Regions from separate parts of the Mesorhizobium shangrilense genome, predicted to be linked through region 1. Evidence: riboswitches for the same ligand, from Rfam matches in the RefSeq annotation. Region 1 holds a riboswitch; each other region holds the start of a gene.
What was found. A riboswitch is a leader RNA that binds a small molecule or an ion and turns the genes downstream of it on or off. The one in region 1 is predicted to bind cobalamin.
Positions count from the first base shown of each region.

Region 2: linked by a shared signal. The riboswitch ahead of ABVQ20_RS04345 (DUF1636 family protein) and the one ahead of ABVQ20_RS10860 (DUF1636 family protein) in region 1 are both predicted to bind cobalamin.
Region 3: linked by a shared signal. The riboswitch ahead of ABVQ20_RS20845 (aromatic ring-hydroxylating oxygenase subunit alpha) and the one ahead of ABVQ20_RS10860 (DUF1636 family protein) in region 1 are both predicted to bind cobalamin.
Region 4: linked by a shared signal. The riboswitch ahead of ABVQ20_RS00965 (CbtB domain-containing protein) and the one ahead of ABVQ20_RS10860 (DUF1636 family protein) in region 1 are both predicted to bind cobalamin.

Region 1 is NZ_JBEWSZ010000001.1:2,146,040-2,150,244, forward strand. Features, by position in the region: gene ABVQ20_RS10845 (FecCD family ABC transporter permease) at 1-419, opposite strand, end outside; gene ABVQ20_RS10850 (ABC transporter substrate-binding protein) at 449-1,396, opposite strand; gene ABVQ20_RS10855 (ABC transporter ATP-binding protein) at 1,428-2,216, opposite strand; gene ABVQ20_RS10860 (DUF1636 family protein) at 2,213-2,611, opposite strand; cobalamin riboswitch at 2,705-2,910, opposite strand; gene ABVQ20_RS10865 (AraC family transcriptional regulator) at 3,199-4,032, shown strand; gene ABVQ20_RS10870 (antibiotic biosynthesis monooxygenase family protein) at 4,089-4,205, opposite strand, start outside.
Region 2 is NZ_JBEWSZ010000001.1:831,756-835,960, forward strand. Features, by position in the region: gene ABVQ20_RS04335 (cobaltochelatase subunit CobN) at 1-760, opposite strand, end outside; gene cobW (cobalamin biosynthesis protein CobW) at 780-1,817, opposite strand; gene ABVQ20_RS04345 (DUF1636 family protein) at 1,820-2,248, opposite strand; cobalamin riboswitch at 2,287-2,493, opposite strand; gene ABVQ20_RS04350 (winged helix-turn-helix domain-containing protein) at 2,523-3,722, opposite strand; gene ABVQ20_RS04355 (NADH-quinone oxidoreductase subunit A) at 4,055-4,205, shown strand, end outside.
Region 3 is NZ_JBEWSZ010000001.1:4,310,519-4,314,723, reverse strand. Features, by position in the region: gene ABVQ20_RS20850 (FAD-binding oxidoreductase) at 1-909, opposite strand, end outside; gene ABVQ20_RS20845 (aromatic ring-hydroxylating oxygenase subunit alpha) at 988-2,235, opposite strand; cobalamin riboswitch at 2,429-2,630, opposite strand; gene ABVQ20_RS20840 (DUF680 domain-containing protein) at 3,145-3,351, shown strand; gene ABVQ20_RS20835 (DUF680 domain-containing protein) at 3,424-3,630, shown strand; gene ABVQ20_RS20830 (DUF680 domain-containing protein) at 3,698-3,937, shown strand; gene ABVQ20_RS20825 (ABC transporter ATP-binding protein) at 4,021-4,205, opposite strand, start outside.
Region 4 is NZ_JBEWSZ010000001.1:164,438-168,642, forward strand. Features, by position in the region: gene ABVQ20_RS00950 (aromatic ring-hydroxylating oxygenase subunit alpha) at 1-471, shown strand, start outside; gene ABVQ20_RS00955 (hypothetical protein) at 458-1,063, opposite strand; gene ABVQ20_RS00960 (CbtA family protein) at 1,194-1,940, opposite strand; gene ABVQ20_RS00965 (CbtB domain-containing protein) at 2,102-2,311, opposite strand; adenosylcobalamin (AdoCbl) riboswitch at 2,357-2,443, opposite strand; gene ABVQ20_RS00970 (histidine phosphatase family protein) at 2,852-3,424, shown strand; gene metH (methionine synthase) at 3,540-4,205, shown strand, end outside.

The sequences.
Region 1 (4,205 bases):
CCTCTCACCCGGGCGACGAGCAGCAGGACGACGGACGTTGCCAGTATGCCGCCCGTAAAGGCCGCGACCGGTAGGGTCCAGATGCCAAAACTGTCGCCGAAGACGGTGATCACGGAAACCGCGCCGGCGGCGGCTCCCGACGAGAGGCCGAACAGGAATGGATCGGCGAGGTCGTTGCGCGTCACGGTCTGCAACAATGCACCGACGACGCCCAGTCCCGCGCCAACGCAAATGGCCATGATCGTGCGCGGCAGCCGCAGATCGACAACGATCTTTCCGACGGGGCCTGACACCGCGTGCCCGTCCAGCCCGACCGCATGTCCGAGCGCTGCAATCACGTCCGACAACGGTATCAGCGTCGAGCCATAGGCGATCGACAACAAGGCGAGAGCAGCGATCACCGCCGCTCCCGCCGCCATGGCCAATCCGAATGCCTTGTGGGGCAAGCTCAGAAGGCTTCCGGGTGCATCGCCTTGGCGATCTTCTCGATCGCCACGATGTTGGCTGGCCCAGGCGTCAGCTCGGCGTAGCGCAGGGCGACGAAACGCTTGTTCTTCACCGCATCCGTCTCTTTCATGGCCGAGTGGACCTCCAGGAAATCGAGCAGTTTCTGGTAGCCGCCGCCGTCCTGATAGTCGAGCAGGATCAGGAATTGCGGATTGCGCGACGCCACTGTTTCCCAGTCCGTCGTGCCCCAGCTGGTCTCCATATCGGCCATGACGTTTTCGCCGCCGGCGGCGGAGATCATGGCGCTGGGGATCGCGAACTTGCCAGCGGTGAAAGGCTTGTCGTCGCCGGAGTCATAAAGAAACACACGCGTGCCCTTGCGGTCACCGACCTTTGCCGTGATGTCGGTAAGCTGCTTCTGCCAGCCCGAAACAAGCTCTTGCGCCTTCGCTTCCTTGCCGAAGATCTTGCCCAGCTTTTCGACGTCACCATAGAGCAGGTCCATCGACGCGGCGGGGCGGTTCTTGTCGAGATGGACGCAGCTCTCCGTCAGCACCAGTGTCTTGATGCCGTACTGAGCGAGTGTTCCGGGCGTCACCTCGCCACCCGGCTTCATGCCGTAGTACCAGCCGGCAAAGAAGAAATCCGGATCGACCGCGACGAGGTTTTCCATCGTCGGGTACTTTGGCGCAAGTTCCGGGATCGAACCCTGCTCGGCCGTGAATTCGGGGCCGACCTTATACCATCCGGTGATGCCGGTGAGGCCGACGATCGAGGGCTGCAACCCGAGAGCGAAGGCCATCTCGGTCATGTTGAGGTCGTGGATGACAGCGCGCTTCGGCGCGGCGTCGAACGTCAGCGGCTTGCCGCAGCTGTCGACGGTCACCGGAAAGGCAAAGGCGGTCGTGGACAGCAATGACAAGGCAAGGGAGAAGACGAGGCGATTCACGGATGTAGCTCCTTTTGGGTGAGAATTCGGATCAGGATGGCGACAAGGCGCGGTTCGGCACTTCGAAGACCGTCAGTTCGCGATCTTCGGTTGGATGCCGCAGGCGAAACACATCGACGCCGAAAATCTCGCGGATCAGTTGCTGGGTCAGCGCCTCGCGCGGCGCCGCGAGCGCAAGCAGCCGGGCCCGATCCATGACCGCGACCGTGGTAGCGAACGGCGATACCAGCGACAGGTCGTGCAGCACCGCAATCACGGTCATGCCCAGCCCGGCGACGAGCTCGAGCAGCTCGCTGCGGGCGCGCGGGTCGAGATGGTTGGTCGGCTCGTCAAGGAACAGGATTCTTGGCTCCTGCGCGATGGCGCGCGCAAGCTGGGCACGCTGCCGTTCGCCGCCGGACAGCGATCCGATGGATCGGCCCAGCAGCGGTAGCAGACCGGTCCTGCAGAGCGCTTCCACGACGATGTCGCGCTCCTCGGCCCTTCGCCGCAGGCCGGCATGCGGAATCCGTCCAAGCTCGACATAGTCGATCACGGCTAACCGTGGATCGGGTTGATCGGTCTGGCCGACGACGGCCATGTGAAGCGCGCGCTCGGCCGCCGAAATCCTGTCCAGCCGGCGCCCGGCGAGCTTCACCTCTCCGGAACTTGGCCGCAGCATGCCGGACAGCATGCGCAGCAATGTGGTCTTGCCGGCGCCATTCGGACCGATGATGGCAAGCCGATCGCCGGCCGCCACCGAAAGGCTTACCGCGTCCACCAGACGCTGACCATTGGCTATCGCTGTCACGTCGCTCGCTTCGAGAAGAGCCACGGTCATATCCCGACGCCCGCCGCACTATTGGAGCCAGGGATGCGGGCCAGTGTCTTGTCGGCCAGCCCGGCCGGACGTTGCCCGGAATTGCACCAGCCGTCGGCAAGCGACGCGTAGAGTTTTGCGAATTCCAACAGTTCGACTGCATCGGTTTGCCGGTCGATGGGGCCGAAAAGATAGGACGCTTTTCCCGCCGCCTGAAAGGCGACCGTCAGCGGTCGGGCGCAGCCTGCCATGCAGGCGATGCCTTCGACCGCATAGTCCAGGAGAGCCATCTCGCTGTCAGCCGAGAGACGGGAACGCAAGTCCGCGCACAAATCCTCGCCCGTCCTGGTCCCGGTCGCGGGATCGCGGCAAAGCGTGCATACGATAATGCGGTGGATGGCCTGGGAGGCGTCCAACTTTCCGTCACTTTCTCAACTGGCGACGGAAGGAAGTCCTGGCAATCGGTCGACAAGACCGACGGCCACGTCTCCTCCCGGTACACCCCGTCCGGTCAACTCATGCTGATGGCAGGTCTCCTGGCTCGCGGGTCGTTGCGCCATCCTGCCTTCCCAGCCTTGCCGGCCAGTGGCATTTCGGATTTTGCTCGCCGCTTACAGTTGCGGGGGCAGCCACGGCCTCGATCCAGACGGATCTCACCGCGTTCCCTTTTCACCCCTCGCCTTTCGGCGCGGGGACCATCACCGCCCCACCGTAGTTTTCCCCCGAGCCCATCGCAATGATTTTTTGATGAACCGCACCTTCCGGATCGCTGGTTCTTCAAATTAATGTTATGTAATATTATTACTAAGACAATATTGCCTGCACGTCAACCCTTTGGTCCGTCGGGCGCTCGCTGAATTCGACCCGCGGCATCAACGCTCGTGCCACTCCGAGCTGTTGGGTCACGTGCCGAGATGGTTTCGATTTTGCGCGATGCGCAATTTCGATCAAACTGGCCGTGAGGCCGGGTGTCACAATGGCCGCGTCAATTGCGAGGAGATGCATGAACCCGACCGAAAAAGCATTGTGGTTCGTCGAAAGCCATCTGCCGGAAGCGGTCACGCTCGACGACATCGCTGAGAGGAGCGGTGTATCGCGCTTTCATGTAACGCGCGCTTTCGGGGCCGCCACGGGCCGCTCGGTAATGGGCTACATGCGCGCGCGCCGGCTGACAGAGGCGGCGCGCAAACTTGCCGCCGGAGCGCCGGACATCCTCTCGGTCGCGCTCGACGCCGGCTACAACTCGCATGAGGCGTTCACCCGCGCCTTCCGCGACCAGTTCGGCACCACGCCGGAACTGGTTCGCGCGCAGGGCAACCTCAAGAACCTCCATCTCGTGGAGCCAATCCTGATGGACCAGTCGTTCCTTGTCACTCTCGAACCGCCGCGCTTCGAAACCAGCCGCGCCTTTCTGATCGCCGGTCTAGGCGAGCGCTACAGCTGCGAGACCAGCGCCGCCATTCCGATGCAATGGCAACGCTTCGGCCCCTACATCGGCAACATTCCCGGCGAAACCGGCGACATCGCCTACGGCGTCTGCGTCAACGGCGATGACGCCGGCAATTTCGACTACATCGCCGGCGTCGAAGTGTCCGACTTTTCCGACCTGCCCAAGGAGCTTTGCCGAGTCCGGGTGCCGGCTCAGAAATATGCCGTCTTCGCCCATCGCGAGCACATCTCGACCATTCGCCGAACGGTCAATACGATCTGGAACAAATGGCTGCCGGTGTCCGGCCATGAGATCGCCGACGCGCCCGAATTCGAGCGCTATGGCAGGGAATTCAATCCTCGTAGCGGCGATGGCGGACTGGAGATATGGATACCGGTCAGGGGGTAGAGCCCCGCAGATCGTGTTCGGCCACAATTGCCGAAACACGATCACATTGCCGCCATTCATTCCACGGTGATGGCGACCTCATAGAGTCCGGGATGAGCCTGCCCTAATGCCTTGTTGCGCTCCAGAAAACCATTTTCCTGCAGATGCTTGAACACGCGGCGCATAGCCGCCTC
Region 2 (4,205 bases), 1.3 Mb from region 1:
TCGGTGCGACATCAGCGGCCAGCAGCATTGATCGGTAGAACAGGATAGGCACGACCTTTCCCTCCCCCTCGAGGGAAGGGTGGCCGGCAGGGTCGGGTGGGGTCGATGCGACCGGGCTCGGCTTATCTTGAAGTCGGCGCACTGCCGCAGCGACCCCACCCCCGGCCTGCGGCTGGACCCTCCCCTCGAGGGGGAGGGGAACCACACCGCGATCCGGTTCGTAGTAGCCGGCTTTGGGGACTGTGACTGGCTCGACAACTTCTGCCTGCAACCCTGCCAACCCAGCCAGTCGCCGCACCAGCGCGCTCATATTCGCCGGGCCACCCTCGCGAAAATAGTCGAGCAGGCCGTCGAGCTCCTCGCGCGGCAGCGTCGAGGCTTCGATCAGGCGCAGATCCTCGTCGCGGCATTCGCCGGGCAGCAGCGCCAGTTTTATGCCGCGTGCGCGGGCGGTCGAGGCAAGCTGGTCGCAGCCGTAGCGCCACCAGTCGTAGCCGCCGAGGATGCGCACCAGGATGATCTTGGCATGGCGGGCGACGCTGTCGACCCAGAGGTCGACGGACATGGGATGGCGCAGGTCACGCAGCGCCGCCAGCCGCATCGAGGGCAGGCGGCCGGCATCGGCTTTCCAGGCCGCCGCCAGTCCGGCGAGATCGCTGTCGGTGAAGGACAGGGCCACGATATCCGCCGGCGTCTGCCGCAGATCGACGGGCTCGGCGAGATCGTCGAGCGAGGCGGATGTCGTGGTGAGGATGTGCATCGCGGCCCGTGTCTGAAAATCAGCCGGCGAGTATACGCTCGATCGCCGGACGGTTCAGCCCCTTGAGGCCAATGACGACGAGACGCGAACGACGGTCGTCCTCGGGGGTCCAGGCGCGGTCGTAGTAATGGTTGACGCGCGGGCCGACGGCCTGCAGCAAAAGCCGCATCGGCTTGCCGCCGACCTCCACGAAGCCCTTCACGCGCAGCACGTTCTCTTCTTCGGCTACGGTGGCGACGCGCTTTGCCAGTTCGTCGGGATTGGCGATCGAGGCAATGTCGACAATGAACGTGTCGAAGTCGTCATGCTCGTGGTCGAATGCGCCGTCATGATGGGATTTGCGGTTCTCGATGTCGTCCTCGACGGCGAGACCAAGCCCAAGCAGCACGGAGGGATCGACCTTGCCGTGAGACGTCGGCACGATCTTCACGGCACGGGCGGAGTGTTCGTTGATGATGGCGTTGGCGCGGGCCGAACCGGCGGCGTCCATCAGGTCGCTCTTCGACAGGATGATCAGGTCGGCGCAAGCGATCTGGTCCTCGAACACTTCCTCGACCGGATCGTCGTGGTCGAGCGTCTCGTCCTCAACGCGCTGCGCCTGCAGGGCTTCCATATCGTTGGCAACACGGCCTTCGGCCAGCGCCGGGCCGTCCACCACGGCGATAACGCCATCGACCGTTACCCGGCTCTTCACTGTCGGCCACTGAAAGGCCTGAACCAGCGGCTTGGGCAGAGCGAGGCCCGACGTCTCTATAAGTATGTGGTCGACCTTTGGCGTCAGCGACAGGATCTGGTCGAGCGCCGGCACGAAGTCGTCGGCGACGGTGCAGCAGATGCAGCCATTGGCCAGTTCGACGATGTTTTCCTCCGGGCAGGTGTCGATGCCGCAGCCCTTGAGGATTTCGCCGTCGATGCCGATGTCGCCGAATTCGTTGACGATGATCGCAATACGCTTGCCGCCGGCGTTTTCCAGGAGATGGCGGACCAGCGTCGTCTTGCCGGCGCCGAGGAAGCCGGTGATGACGGTGCAGGGAACACGAGAGACGGAAGCGGTCATGGTCAGTCCTTCAACATGTCGAGGGGAGGGATGCGGGCAACAAGGCCGCGCTTGAGGCTATCGGGACGGCCACGCCACGGAATGAGGCCATCGGTCGAGGTGGCGAAGAGTTTTGCGCCGGTGACCAGATCGGCGCCGCTGGTCGCGGTCAGGTCGCCGAAGACGTAGCTCCAGCAGCCATCGCGCAGGATGGCCGCGCTGAGCCGGCGCTTGCAGTTACCGAGACATTCGACGCTGCGGATGCGGATATCTTCGCCGGATGCGGCGCGGCGCGTATCTTCGGCCAGCAGTTCGCCGGCGCGGGGATGGGCGTCGGAGCCGGTTTCGTCGCGGCATGATGCGCAGACGATGACGGTGACCTTTTCGAGGGCATTGTCATGGCCGGATGAAAAATCCGCTCTTCCAGCCGAAAGACTGCTGTCGTGATCCAAATCTTGCTCCTTGCCCGGAAACCCGCCGGGCGATCGGATTCTTCTTGTCGCAGACGGCAGGTCTCCTGGCTCGCGGGTCATCGCCTTGGGTAGCCGCCTTCCCGGGAACATCCCAGTGGTTTTCGGCTTCGGCTCGTCGCTTACAGTTGCGGGGACAGCCGCGGATTTGGGATTTTCGATCCCGCACCGCATTCCCTCTTGGCTCCTCCCTTTGAAGAGAAGAGACCGTCTGGAGCGGATTTAGGCTTTTGCGGGCAGCGGTGTCAACGCGAGCTTACGACACGGCGATGTCGGCCAGCGCCGGACCCAGATCACCAGCCGGCGTCACTTCAATGCGTTCAAGCCCGAGCCAGCCTTGCATCTGCTTCAATTCCTCGAAGAGCTGGGCGGCGGTTTCAGGCGGCGCGCCGGGTTCGGCATAGGCGGCATGGACGCGCAGCACGCTCGCCGGGCGGTCGGCCTTGAGGTCGACGCGCGCGACGATCCTGTCACCGAGCAGGAACGGCAGGACGTAATAGCCGTATTGCCGCTTGTCAGCCGGCGTATAGATCTCGATGCGGTAGCGGAAATCGAACAGGCGCTCCGAGCGCGATCGTTCGAAGACGACCGGATCGAAAGGCGCCAGCAGGGCGCGGGCCTCGATTTTTCGTGGCAGGCGCGCGTCCTTGTGAAGGTAAGCCGGCTTGTCCCAGCCCTCGACGCGCACCGGCATCAACTCGCCGAGATCGATCAGTTCCTCGAGCCGCCCCTTCATGTCGGCGGGGGAGAGGCGGAAATAGTCGCGCAGGTCGCCGGCCGTCGCCACGCCGTGGGCGCGGGCGGAGATTCGCAGCAATTCGCGGTGCGCGTCCTCGGCGGCGGGCACCGGCAGATCTAGGATCGCCTGCGGCAGTACGCGCTCTGGCAGATCGTAGAATCGCTCGAAACCGCGACGGTGCGCCGTGGTGATGCGCCCGGCCCAGAACAGCCATTCGAAGGCGTGCTTGGCATGGCTCCAGCCCCACCAGCCGCCCGAGCCTTTCTGACCTTCCAGCGCGGAAGCCGCGATCGGGCCCCGATCAACGACGTGCCGGTAGATCTCTTCGACATAGGCGGCATGTTCACGCCCCCATTTGGCCAGCCCGGTATACATTTCATCGCCACGCTCGGCCCGTTCCATCCGCCAGCGCATCAGCGGGTAGGTTTCGACCGGCAGGAAGGAGGCTTCGTGGGCCCAGTATTCGAACACCGTGCGCTTGCGCGTCACCGCGGCGTTGTCGAGCAAAGCGAGCGGGTAGGGGCCAAGCCGCGAATAGAGCGGCATATAATGAGCGCGCACCACCGCGCTGACGGAATCGATCTGCAGCAGGCCGGTACGGGCGAGCACGCGACCGAGATGGCGTCGATCGGGCGTGCCGGCCGGTCTGGCGTCCATGAAACCCTGGGCGGCAAGAGCGATGCGCCGGGCCATGGGAAGCGAGATTTTTTCCTTCATGCGGGTGCGACTCTGATGGGGGTTCGGGATGGAGTAAGATCGTGATTCCGCGGAATGCTAGCAGGGTTTTGGCGGGATATATGTCAGGAGAGAAAAGTGGAGTAAAAAGTGAAGGAAATCAAACAGGAGCGTATCGGACCAGTTTCCCCGTATATGCCGTCCAGGTCGGTGTTTTGAACAAGGTTTGACTTGCTTCGCCGAAAGCGCTGCGCTAACCCTCGCCGCGTTGCAGCATAGAGCCCCTAAAACGGTTCAGCGGTTAAACTGTCACGCTTCCGCAAGTGGGTCTGGTGCTGTAATCAAAGTGGATTGGCGCCAACGGAAAGCCGAGCATGAACGCACTTCTAGGTTCATACCTGCCCATCGTCCTGTTCATCGGCGTGGCACTTGTGGTCGGCCTTGCGCTGCTGGCGGCGCCCTTCCTGGTGGCCTACCGCAACCCCGATCCCGAAAAGCTTTCCGCTTACGAGTGCGGTTTCAACT
Region 3 (4,205 bases), 2.2 Mb from region 1:
CGTCTGCAACACTGTCTGGCCGGCGACACATTCGGCATCGACATCCGAAAGCGAGAAGCGGATCGGCACCATGACTTCCACGGCGGCTTCGATGCCTTCCGTGGGCGAAGCGAAGGGAGCCGGTATTTCCTCCACGACAGAAGCGGCGAAGCTCTCCTGATGGTAGTGGTCCATGTCGAAACCCGTGGCTTCCAGCATGCCGCGCACGGCGCGCATGAAAGGATCTGGACCGCAGCAGAAGATCTCGCGCTCGCGAAAGTCGGGCGCCAGCAGCGGCAGACGTATCGCGTCGATCCTGCCCATATGCCCGTACCAGCCTTCGCGGCTCGACCGTTCCTCGATCATGAAGCCGAGCGACAGGCCCGGCATATGGCCGCCAAGCAGCTCCAGCTCCTTGCGGAAGATGATCTCCTCCGGGCGCCGCGCGCAGTTGACGAAGCCGACGTCGGTCCATGGCGCGCAGTCGTTCAGCCAGCGCAGCATCGACATCATCGGCGTCACGCCGGAGCCGGCCGAAATGAACAGATACTTCGCGGCCGGGTGGCTATGCAGCGAAAAGTCGCCTGTCGGGCCATAGGCCTTGACGTGCGTGCCGGGCTTCAGATGGTCGAACATCCAGCGCGTGCCGATGCTGCCCGCCTGCGCCTTCACCGTCACCGCGATCGAGAATGGCCGCGACGGCGAGGACGACAGCGTATAGGTGCGCATCAGCGGGCCGTCGGCTGTCGGCAATTCCAGTGTCACGAACTGTCCTGGCTTGTAGCGGAACCAGGTCTGGTTGTCGGAGCGGAAGGTGAAGGTCTTAACGTCCGGCGCCTCGTCGCTGACGCCGATCACTTCCAGCACCTGAAGCCTGTCGTTCCAGGGCGTCATCTGGTCGAGATGACGATAGAGGCCAAGGTCAGTCATCGCGTTCATCCCTCAAGTCCTTCTTGCACTGCTCATGTCGTGATCCCAAAACCGCGGAGCACTTTTGGGCGACATGAGCTAGGCGACACTGCGCAGCGCCGGCCGGCCGCCTTCGGCAAGGCGCGGCCCGATGAAGTTCGCATACCACTCGACGAACTGGATCACGCCGCCTTCATGCAGCTCTGAATAAGGGCCGGGTTCATAGGCCGGCGACAGGATGCCGAAAGCATTCTCCTCGACGATACGGCGGTCCTGGTCGTTGGTCTCGGTCCAGACATGGGTGAGTTCGTCGAGCTTGTAGTCGACGCCCTCGACCGCATCCTTGTGCACCAGCCACTTCGTCGTCACCGCCGTTTCCGTGGCGCTGATCGGCAACACGCGGAAGGTCACCGCGTGGTCGCCGAGGATATGGTTCCACGTCGTCGGGTAGTGGTAGAGCAGCAGCGAACCGATCCGGTCGGTGGAAACACTGTCGGAAAGGTTCTTCTCCACGGCGCGCTTTCCCGTCATCGTGTAGCTGACGGCATCGCGCAGCAGCGGCGCGCGGGTGGCGCGGTACTGCCCGGCCGGATCGATGCGGAACCTGCTGGGCAAGCCCGCCGCCTCGCACTTCGCCCAATGCGCCAGCATTTCCGGATCGCTGTCGGCGCCCTGCACGCCGGTCACGGTCGGCGCCTCCGGGAACGTCTTGCACAGTTCCGGATGGTTGCCGGCGCAATGATAGCACTCGCGGTTGTTCTCCCAGACGAGCTTCCAGTTGCCCTTCTCGATGATCGTGCTCTCGAAGGCGACCTTTGCCTCGCGCAGCCGGTGCGGCAGAAGATAGGGTTCGATCATGGCGCGCATGGGCGCGAAATCGGCGGGTTCCTTGGCCAGGCAGATGAAGATGTAACCGCCGACGCTTTCGCAGGCGACCGGCTTCAGGCCGAACTGGCTCTTGTCGAAGCTGTCAGCCATCTGTCTTGCGAACAGAAGCCGGCCATCCAGCTCATAGGTCCATTGGTGATAGGGACAGACCAGTTTTGCCGCCGTGCCCTTGTCGGTGTTGCAGACGCGGCTGCCGCGATGGCGGCAGGAATTGTGGAAGGCGTTGATGTTGCCCTTCTGGTCGCGCACCAGGACAACCGGATAGTCGCCGATCTGGACGGTGATGAAGCTGCCGGGCTTCGGCAGTTCGCAATCATGGCCGATGAACAGCCAGTCGCGATACCAGATCAGCTCCATGTCGAGCTGGAAGTATTCCGGATCGGTATAGAAGGGCTGCTCGAGCGAGAAGCCGTCCCTTCGGCTGTGCAGCCGCTTAAGCATGTCGTTGCGCGCGTCCATGTCCTGTCCTCATGCTTTCGCATCGGCCCGAAATCGGACGATGCGCAATCCAAATCCCGAAGCGTATTTGCGCGGCCAACAGCGCACGACGCTCCAAAAACTGAACAGGAGGGGAAGAGAGGAAGGATTGGACGCAGGCCGGCAATGCGCCGGACATGCACGATCCACCTCTTGACCGCCCACCGCGATCAGTCGAGTTCAAAAATCTCGGGCTGGTTTCCGGGCTCTGGAGTGTCCATTTGGACGGTCGCAACACCTTCCCAGGCCTTGGCCCAGTGGTCTCCCGTTGCGACTTGAACTCCACCACCGTTGCGGGGGCAGCGCCGGATTTCGACCGGCTTCCCAATTCTCCGCTTCGTTTGTCTCGAAGCGGCACCTGAGATGCCATGATCTAATCACGATGGCGTTTGCGACATCGGCATGAAAGCGACATCGCATCCATGTAGCGCGACACGTATCCAAAACGTGCTGGCCCTGGATCGCAGGGCGGATCGCGGTCGGGAAGGTCACCCGTTGCGGGCCATAAGCGGCGGATTCGGCGCACCGGACTCGACCCCCAACGTGGTTAAAAACCGTTAACAGTATCAAAAAGTGACTATTAGCACTTTCTAAAATCGAACCGAACGGTTCGTTTCTGTTGACGGTGCGTGCAGCAGGGTGTGAACGCCGGCTCACGAACAGGGTCTGATGGGAGACCGTGGAATTCAAGTAACCGTTTGATCATAAACGATAAAATTAGAGGTGTAGAGACGTCTGGCACAATTTCAAGATGTGGATTCATGGTCCACGCGGAACAACTTCGTGATTGGAAATGGCCGGGTGGCTCACCCACATCGGGGCTGTCCGAACGACGCGAATTCCTTCCAAGACACGCCGCTAGACGGACGGAAAAATACTGGAGTACCAAAAATGAAAAAGATCATCATCACTGCCGCCGCCCTTCTGGCGATTTCCGGCAGCGCCTTCGCTGGCAGCGACAACTACGGTTCCAATGGCGCCAATCAGGCTGCCACTGCTGTCGACAGCTCGTACACGGCTTCCATCAAGAAGCCGGCTCCGGCTGCCCAGACGCCTGCCCCTCAGGGTGCTGACCATAACCTTTTCGGCAACAACTAACAGCCGATCCCTCGCAGACGGCGGGCACCGCCCGCCGCCCTCGCGGAATTCAGAAATTCAGGAGTACTTGAAATGAAGAAGATCATCCTCACCGCCGCCGCGCTTCTCGCGATTTCCGGCAGCGCTTTCGCCGGTAGCGACAACTACGGTTCGAACGGCGCCAACCAGCACGCTACCGCTGTCGACAGCTCGTACACGGCTTCGATCAAGAAGCCGGCACCGGCTACTCAGACGCCTGCCCATCAGGGTGCCGACCGTAACCTCTTTGGCAACAACTAACATTGCCGGCCAGAGGGATGGGCACGCCGATCCCTCCGGCCGAACTTGAAATTCAGGAGTACTAAAAATGAAAAAGATCATTCTTGCTGCCGCCGCCCTTCTGGCGATTTCCGGCAGCGCCTTCGCCGGTAGCGACAACTATGGTTCGAACGGCGTCAACCAGCCGGCTGTGACCAATGTCGACAAGGCCCCGACGGCGTCGATCGCCAACAGTGGCTCGCCGGTCTACAAGCTGCTCAATTCGTCGAATGATGCGCCGAAGTCCGCGCCTCAGGGTGCCGACCGTAACCTCTTCGGCAACAACTAACAGCTGAAATTGATATACAAAAAAGAGCGGCGGGCCTGGCCCGCCGCTCTTTTTTGCGTCGCTGGTTTTGGCGCTGGCCTGTCTCAGGCCGCCTTCGCCTCTGCCGCGTGCAGCGCGAATGAACGCCCGTCCGTGTCGAAGATATGGAGGTCCTCGGCGTTCGCGGTCAGCCGCAGCGTCGCCCCGCGCTTGACCTCGACATTGCCCGGCAATTTGGTCACCAGCGGCAGGTCGGCACGGCCGATATCGACATAGACCAGCTGCACCT
Region 4 (4,205 bases), 2.0 Mb from region 1:
TCGCTGCGCTGGGCCATCGAGCCGCACAGTTTCTGCCATTCGACCGCCGATACCACGGTCTATTTCAGCGCCATGCCGACCGCGGCGGGAGAGACGGTGGTGACCTGCAAATGGCTCGTCCACAAGGACGCGGTCGAGGGCGTCGACTACGACGTCGAGCATCTCACCGCCTTGTGGAACGTCACCAATCTCCAGGACCGGGACCTGGTGGAGGTCAATCAGCGTGGCGTGAACTCGGTGGGGTATGTACCCGGGCCCTACAGCCTGCCCGACGAAGCCTATGTCCTGGCCTTCGCCGACTGGTATTGCGACAAGGCCATGGACTATATCGCGGCGCGCACGGGCGTGGACGCAAGGCCAATCGAACTGCGCGGCGTGATCTCCGGCGCCGTCGTGAGCAACCTCACGCCGGCCGGGGAATTGCAGGCAAGCCCGGGTCGGGCTCCGCTTGCAACTACTAGACCGGATTGACGCCGCTGGCATCATCGCGGCGCCGGGCCTTTGGACCCGCAAGCGCCAGCACGCCCGCCGTGAGCAGCAGCGCCAGCATGGCGAAAGTGACCAGGCTGGGAACGTGGAAGAAAATGCCGCTCCAGCCGGGCGAGATCACGTTCGCGGTGTTGAAGGCTTCGCCGCTGAACCGGCACATCACGAACGATGCCTGGTTGCGGACCATGTCGGCGTCGATGTCGGAGATCAGTGCGTCGACGGCCTGCTTCTGGTCACCCATCTCCCGCATGTAGACCAGCAGCGCCTGCGCCGCCGACAGATAGGCATGGCTGCATTCGTTGAAGGGGCTTTCCTCGTCGCGCAGGCTGCCGGGCACCAGGCCCCACAGGCAGTAGCTGTACTGGATGTTGCCGTAGTTCATCAGCCGCCGGAACGTCAGGTCGGTCCGTTGCTGGCGCGCGGCAAGGTCGAGGATCCTGCCGCGATAGTCATGGATGACAGCCATCTGGCCGTGGGTGAGGCTGGGTATCGCAATGCCGCTGGTCGGTCCGCCGACGCTGCCGCCATGGGCGGCGGCGGGAGCGGCAAAAGCGAAAAGCAGAACGGCGCCCACGAGGGACGCCGCCGCAAGGCGCATTGAACGGTTAATGCGCCGAAGCATTGCTAAAGCGCGACGCGCTTTAGTTTTTTGTTTTTGTGCATGTCGTTCTCCCAAAACCGGAGCCACTTTTGGGCGACATGCATTAGCGCATGGCCGGCCGTTTGGAGACCGGACGGCTAAGCTGGCCGCCATAGCTGCGTTCGACCAGGGCGCCGAAGACGAGGCCGAGGGTCGTCCACAGCACGACGTGGATGCCGAGCGAGGCGACGCGGAAGCGCCAGAGCAGGTCAGCCGAGAACTTTTCAGGCACTTCGTTGATGGGCGGCAGCGCGTACTGGACGAGGGCGATGAAGATGATGAACGCCGCACCGGCGATGATCGTCGCGTTCCAGGCGCCATACTGCGCCCACAGCCGCCGCGCCAGCGCCACGGCGGCGATCAGCGCCGCGATGGAAACCATCAGCATGACGAAGTACAGTTCCGTGCGCGCGCCGATCGTATCGCCGTTGCCGACCGAGGGCGGATTGGCCGGATATTTGATGTAGGGCACCAGGACGATGGCGACGAAGCCGGCCAGCGCCAGGAGGGCGGCGGTGCCGCGCGGACCGAAATTGCTGACGCGGCCATAGGTATAGGCAAACACCAGCGAGAACAGCCCGCCGACCGCCGCGCCATAGACCAGCACGCCGGTCAACAGGCCAAGGCCGGCCTGTGTCGAGCGGCTGACGATTTCGGGTTCAGGCGCTTCGCCTGCGGCCTGGGCGTTGGCCTCCTCGAAGGCGATGGCGCGGTCGACCTGCGGCTCGCCGTAGATCCTGGCGAAGCCGAATGCGAGAATGCCGGCGAAGATGCCGACCAGCATCCCGCGAAGAAGAAGATTTCCAACCATGACCGTTGTCCCCACGGCATGATGCGCTGCCGGTTGGGCAGGGATCATGCGTTTGTTGCATGTTCATTGCATTGCAAGACCGTAACGCGTCCCTGAAGGACGCGCGGCCTAAAGCACTATGTCAATTGCCCGAAGCGCGGCGCGCTTCCGGGCGGAATGCATCAGTGACAGGGGAAGCCAAGCAGGTGGCGGCCGTCATGCACGAACTCGTGCACACCCATGCCGGAGATCAGCGAGGTCGCGCCTTGCTCCGCGCCGATGAAATAGATCGCCAGCATCAGGAGAAGACCGCCGAAGATCGCCCACGGCAAAAGTTCTTTTACAGGGATAGCAACCGGACCGTAGGCGGGTGCGAAAGTAGCGTTGGACATATGGACCTCTCCTGGGATGCTGCGTCCCGTTCCTCAAACTTCAGCTACGGGAGAAGGCCTGACTTTCAGCAACAACATTGCCGATCACAGTGGCGCGACCGTGCCGGATTTACACCGGCTTCCAAACCCGTATCGTTGAAGACCATATCCACCGGATCGATAGCCGTCAACGAATTGTGGGTGGTGGCGGTATGCCAGTTTGAAATTAGACGCGCGCTACTCGGATCCGGCACGATTCTTATATGCTTGACGCAAAGCACGGAGCATTGGCGTGGCAGACGAAGGCGACCTGAACCGGAATAACCAGCGCTTGCTGCGCAAAACTGAATTCAAGGGCACGGACCATCTTCAGTATATCTGGGCCGTCCAGTGTGAACGGGAAGCCTGCGGACACGTCTATGGTGCCAATGGCTCGGACTTCCATCATCGCCGTTGCCCGAAGTGCGACGGTGGGGCGCCGGGAATATAGTATGTCAACGAAACTAGAGGTCCGGGCGTACCTGCGGAATCCTGCGCTCGGTGAATGAAATAGGCAGTCTCATGCTCGTACGCCTCACCATGATCCGCAGCGGGGCAACGCTGGCGACGCGCAAGGGGGCGTTCGCGCTCGACGAGGCGCTGGAGCCGCGCGCGCATGGGCTGGCGGCGGCGGTTGGGGCGGGATTGCGCCGTGCTAACCGGGTGCTGACGAGCCCGATGCTGCGAGCCCGGCAGACCGCCGAGGCGATGGCGCTGCAGGCTTCCGTCGAGCCTCTTCTGATGGATCAGGACCATGGACGTTGGGCAGGCAAGAGTCTTGAAGAGGTTCACGGGGACGACCCTGAGGGCATCGCGGCCTGGCTTGGCGACCCCGATGCTGCCCCGCATGACGGCGAATCGCTGGCCGATGTGTCGCGCCGGGTTTCGGCCTTCATGGACGGGCTGATGGCGGAGCATGGCCATACGATCGCGGTGACGCATGCCAGCGTCATCCGCGCGGCAATAGTCCATGTCCTCGGCGCGCCGCTTTCCGCCTGCCGCAGGATCGATATCGAGCCGCTGGGCGTCACCGAATTCTCCAGCGACGGACGCCGCTGGATGCTGCGGGTCACCAGGCCGGAGAAGGCCGATTGAGCGGACGACAACCAACGCCTTGGAAAGCGGCGTGACAAACAACGCTTGAAGGCGTATGTTGACATAAAGATGTCTTTATGTGACTTGGGTTAAGCTGTCGCCCCAAGGATAAAAAATGTCGCAGAATTCGCCATCGCTGGACGATCTCCTGGGCCCTGTCGCGGCCAAGCCCGACGGTTCGGAGGTGCTTGCGGCGCTGACCGCGGCGGCACGGGAACGCATCCTCATCCTCGACGGCGCCATGGGCACGCAGATCCAGGGGCTCGGCTTTAACGAGGATCATTTCCGCGGCGAGGTCTTTGCCGGCTGCGCCTGCCACCAGCAGGGCAACAACGACCTCTTGATCCTGACGCAGCCTGGGGCGATCGAGGAGATCCACTATCAGTACGCCATTGCCGGCGCGGATATCCTCGAGACCAACACCTTCTCCTCGACTTCGATCGCCCAGGCCGATTACGGCATGGAGGACGCCGTCTATGCGCTGAACCGCGATGGCGCGCGACTGGTGCGGCGCGCCGCGAAAAGGGCTGAGCAGGAAGACGGCAAGCGCCGGTTCGTCGCCGGCGCGCTGGGGCCAACCAACCGCACCGCGTCGATGTCGCCGGATGTCAACAATCCCGGCTATCGCGCTGTAAGTTTTGACGATCTGCGCCTCGCCTATGGCGAGCAATTGCGCGGGTTGATCGATGGCGGCGCCGACATCATCCTGATCGAAACCATCTTCGACACGCTGAACGCCAAGGCGGCGATCTTCGCCTGCAACGAGATCTTCATCGAGAAG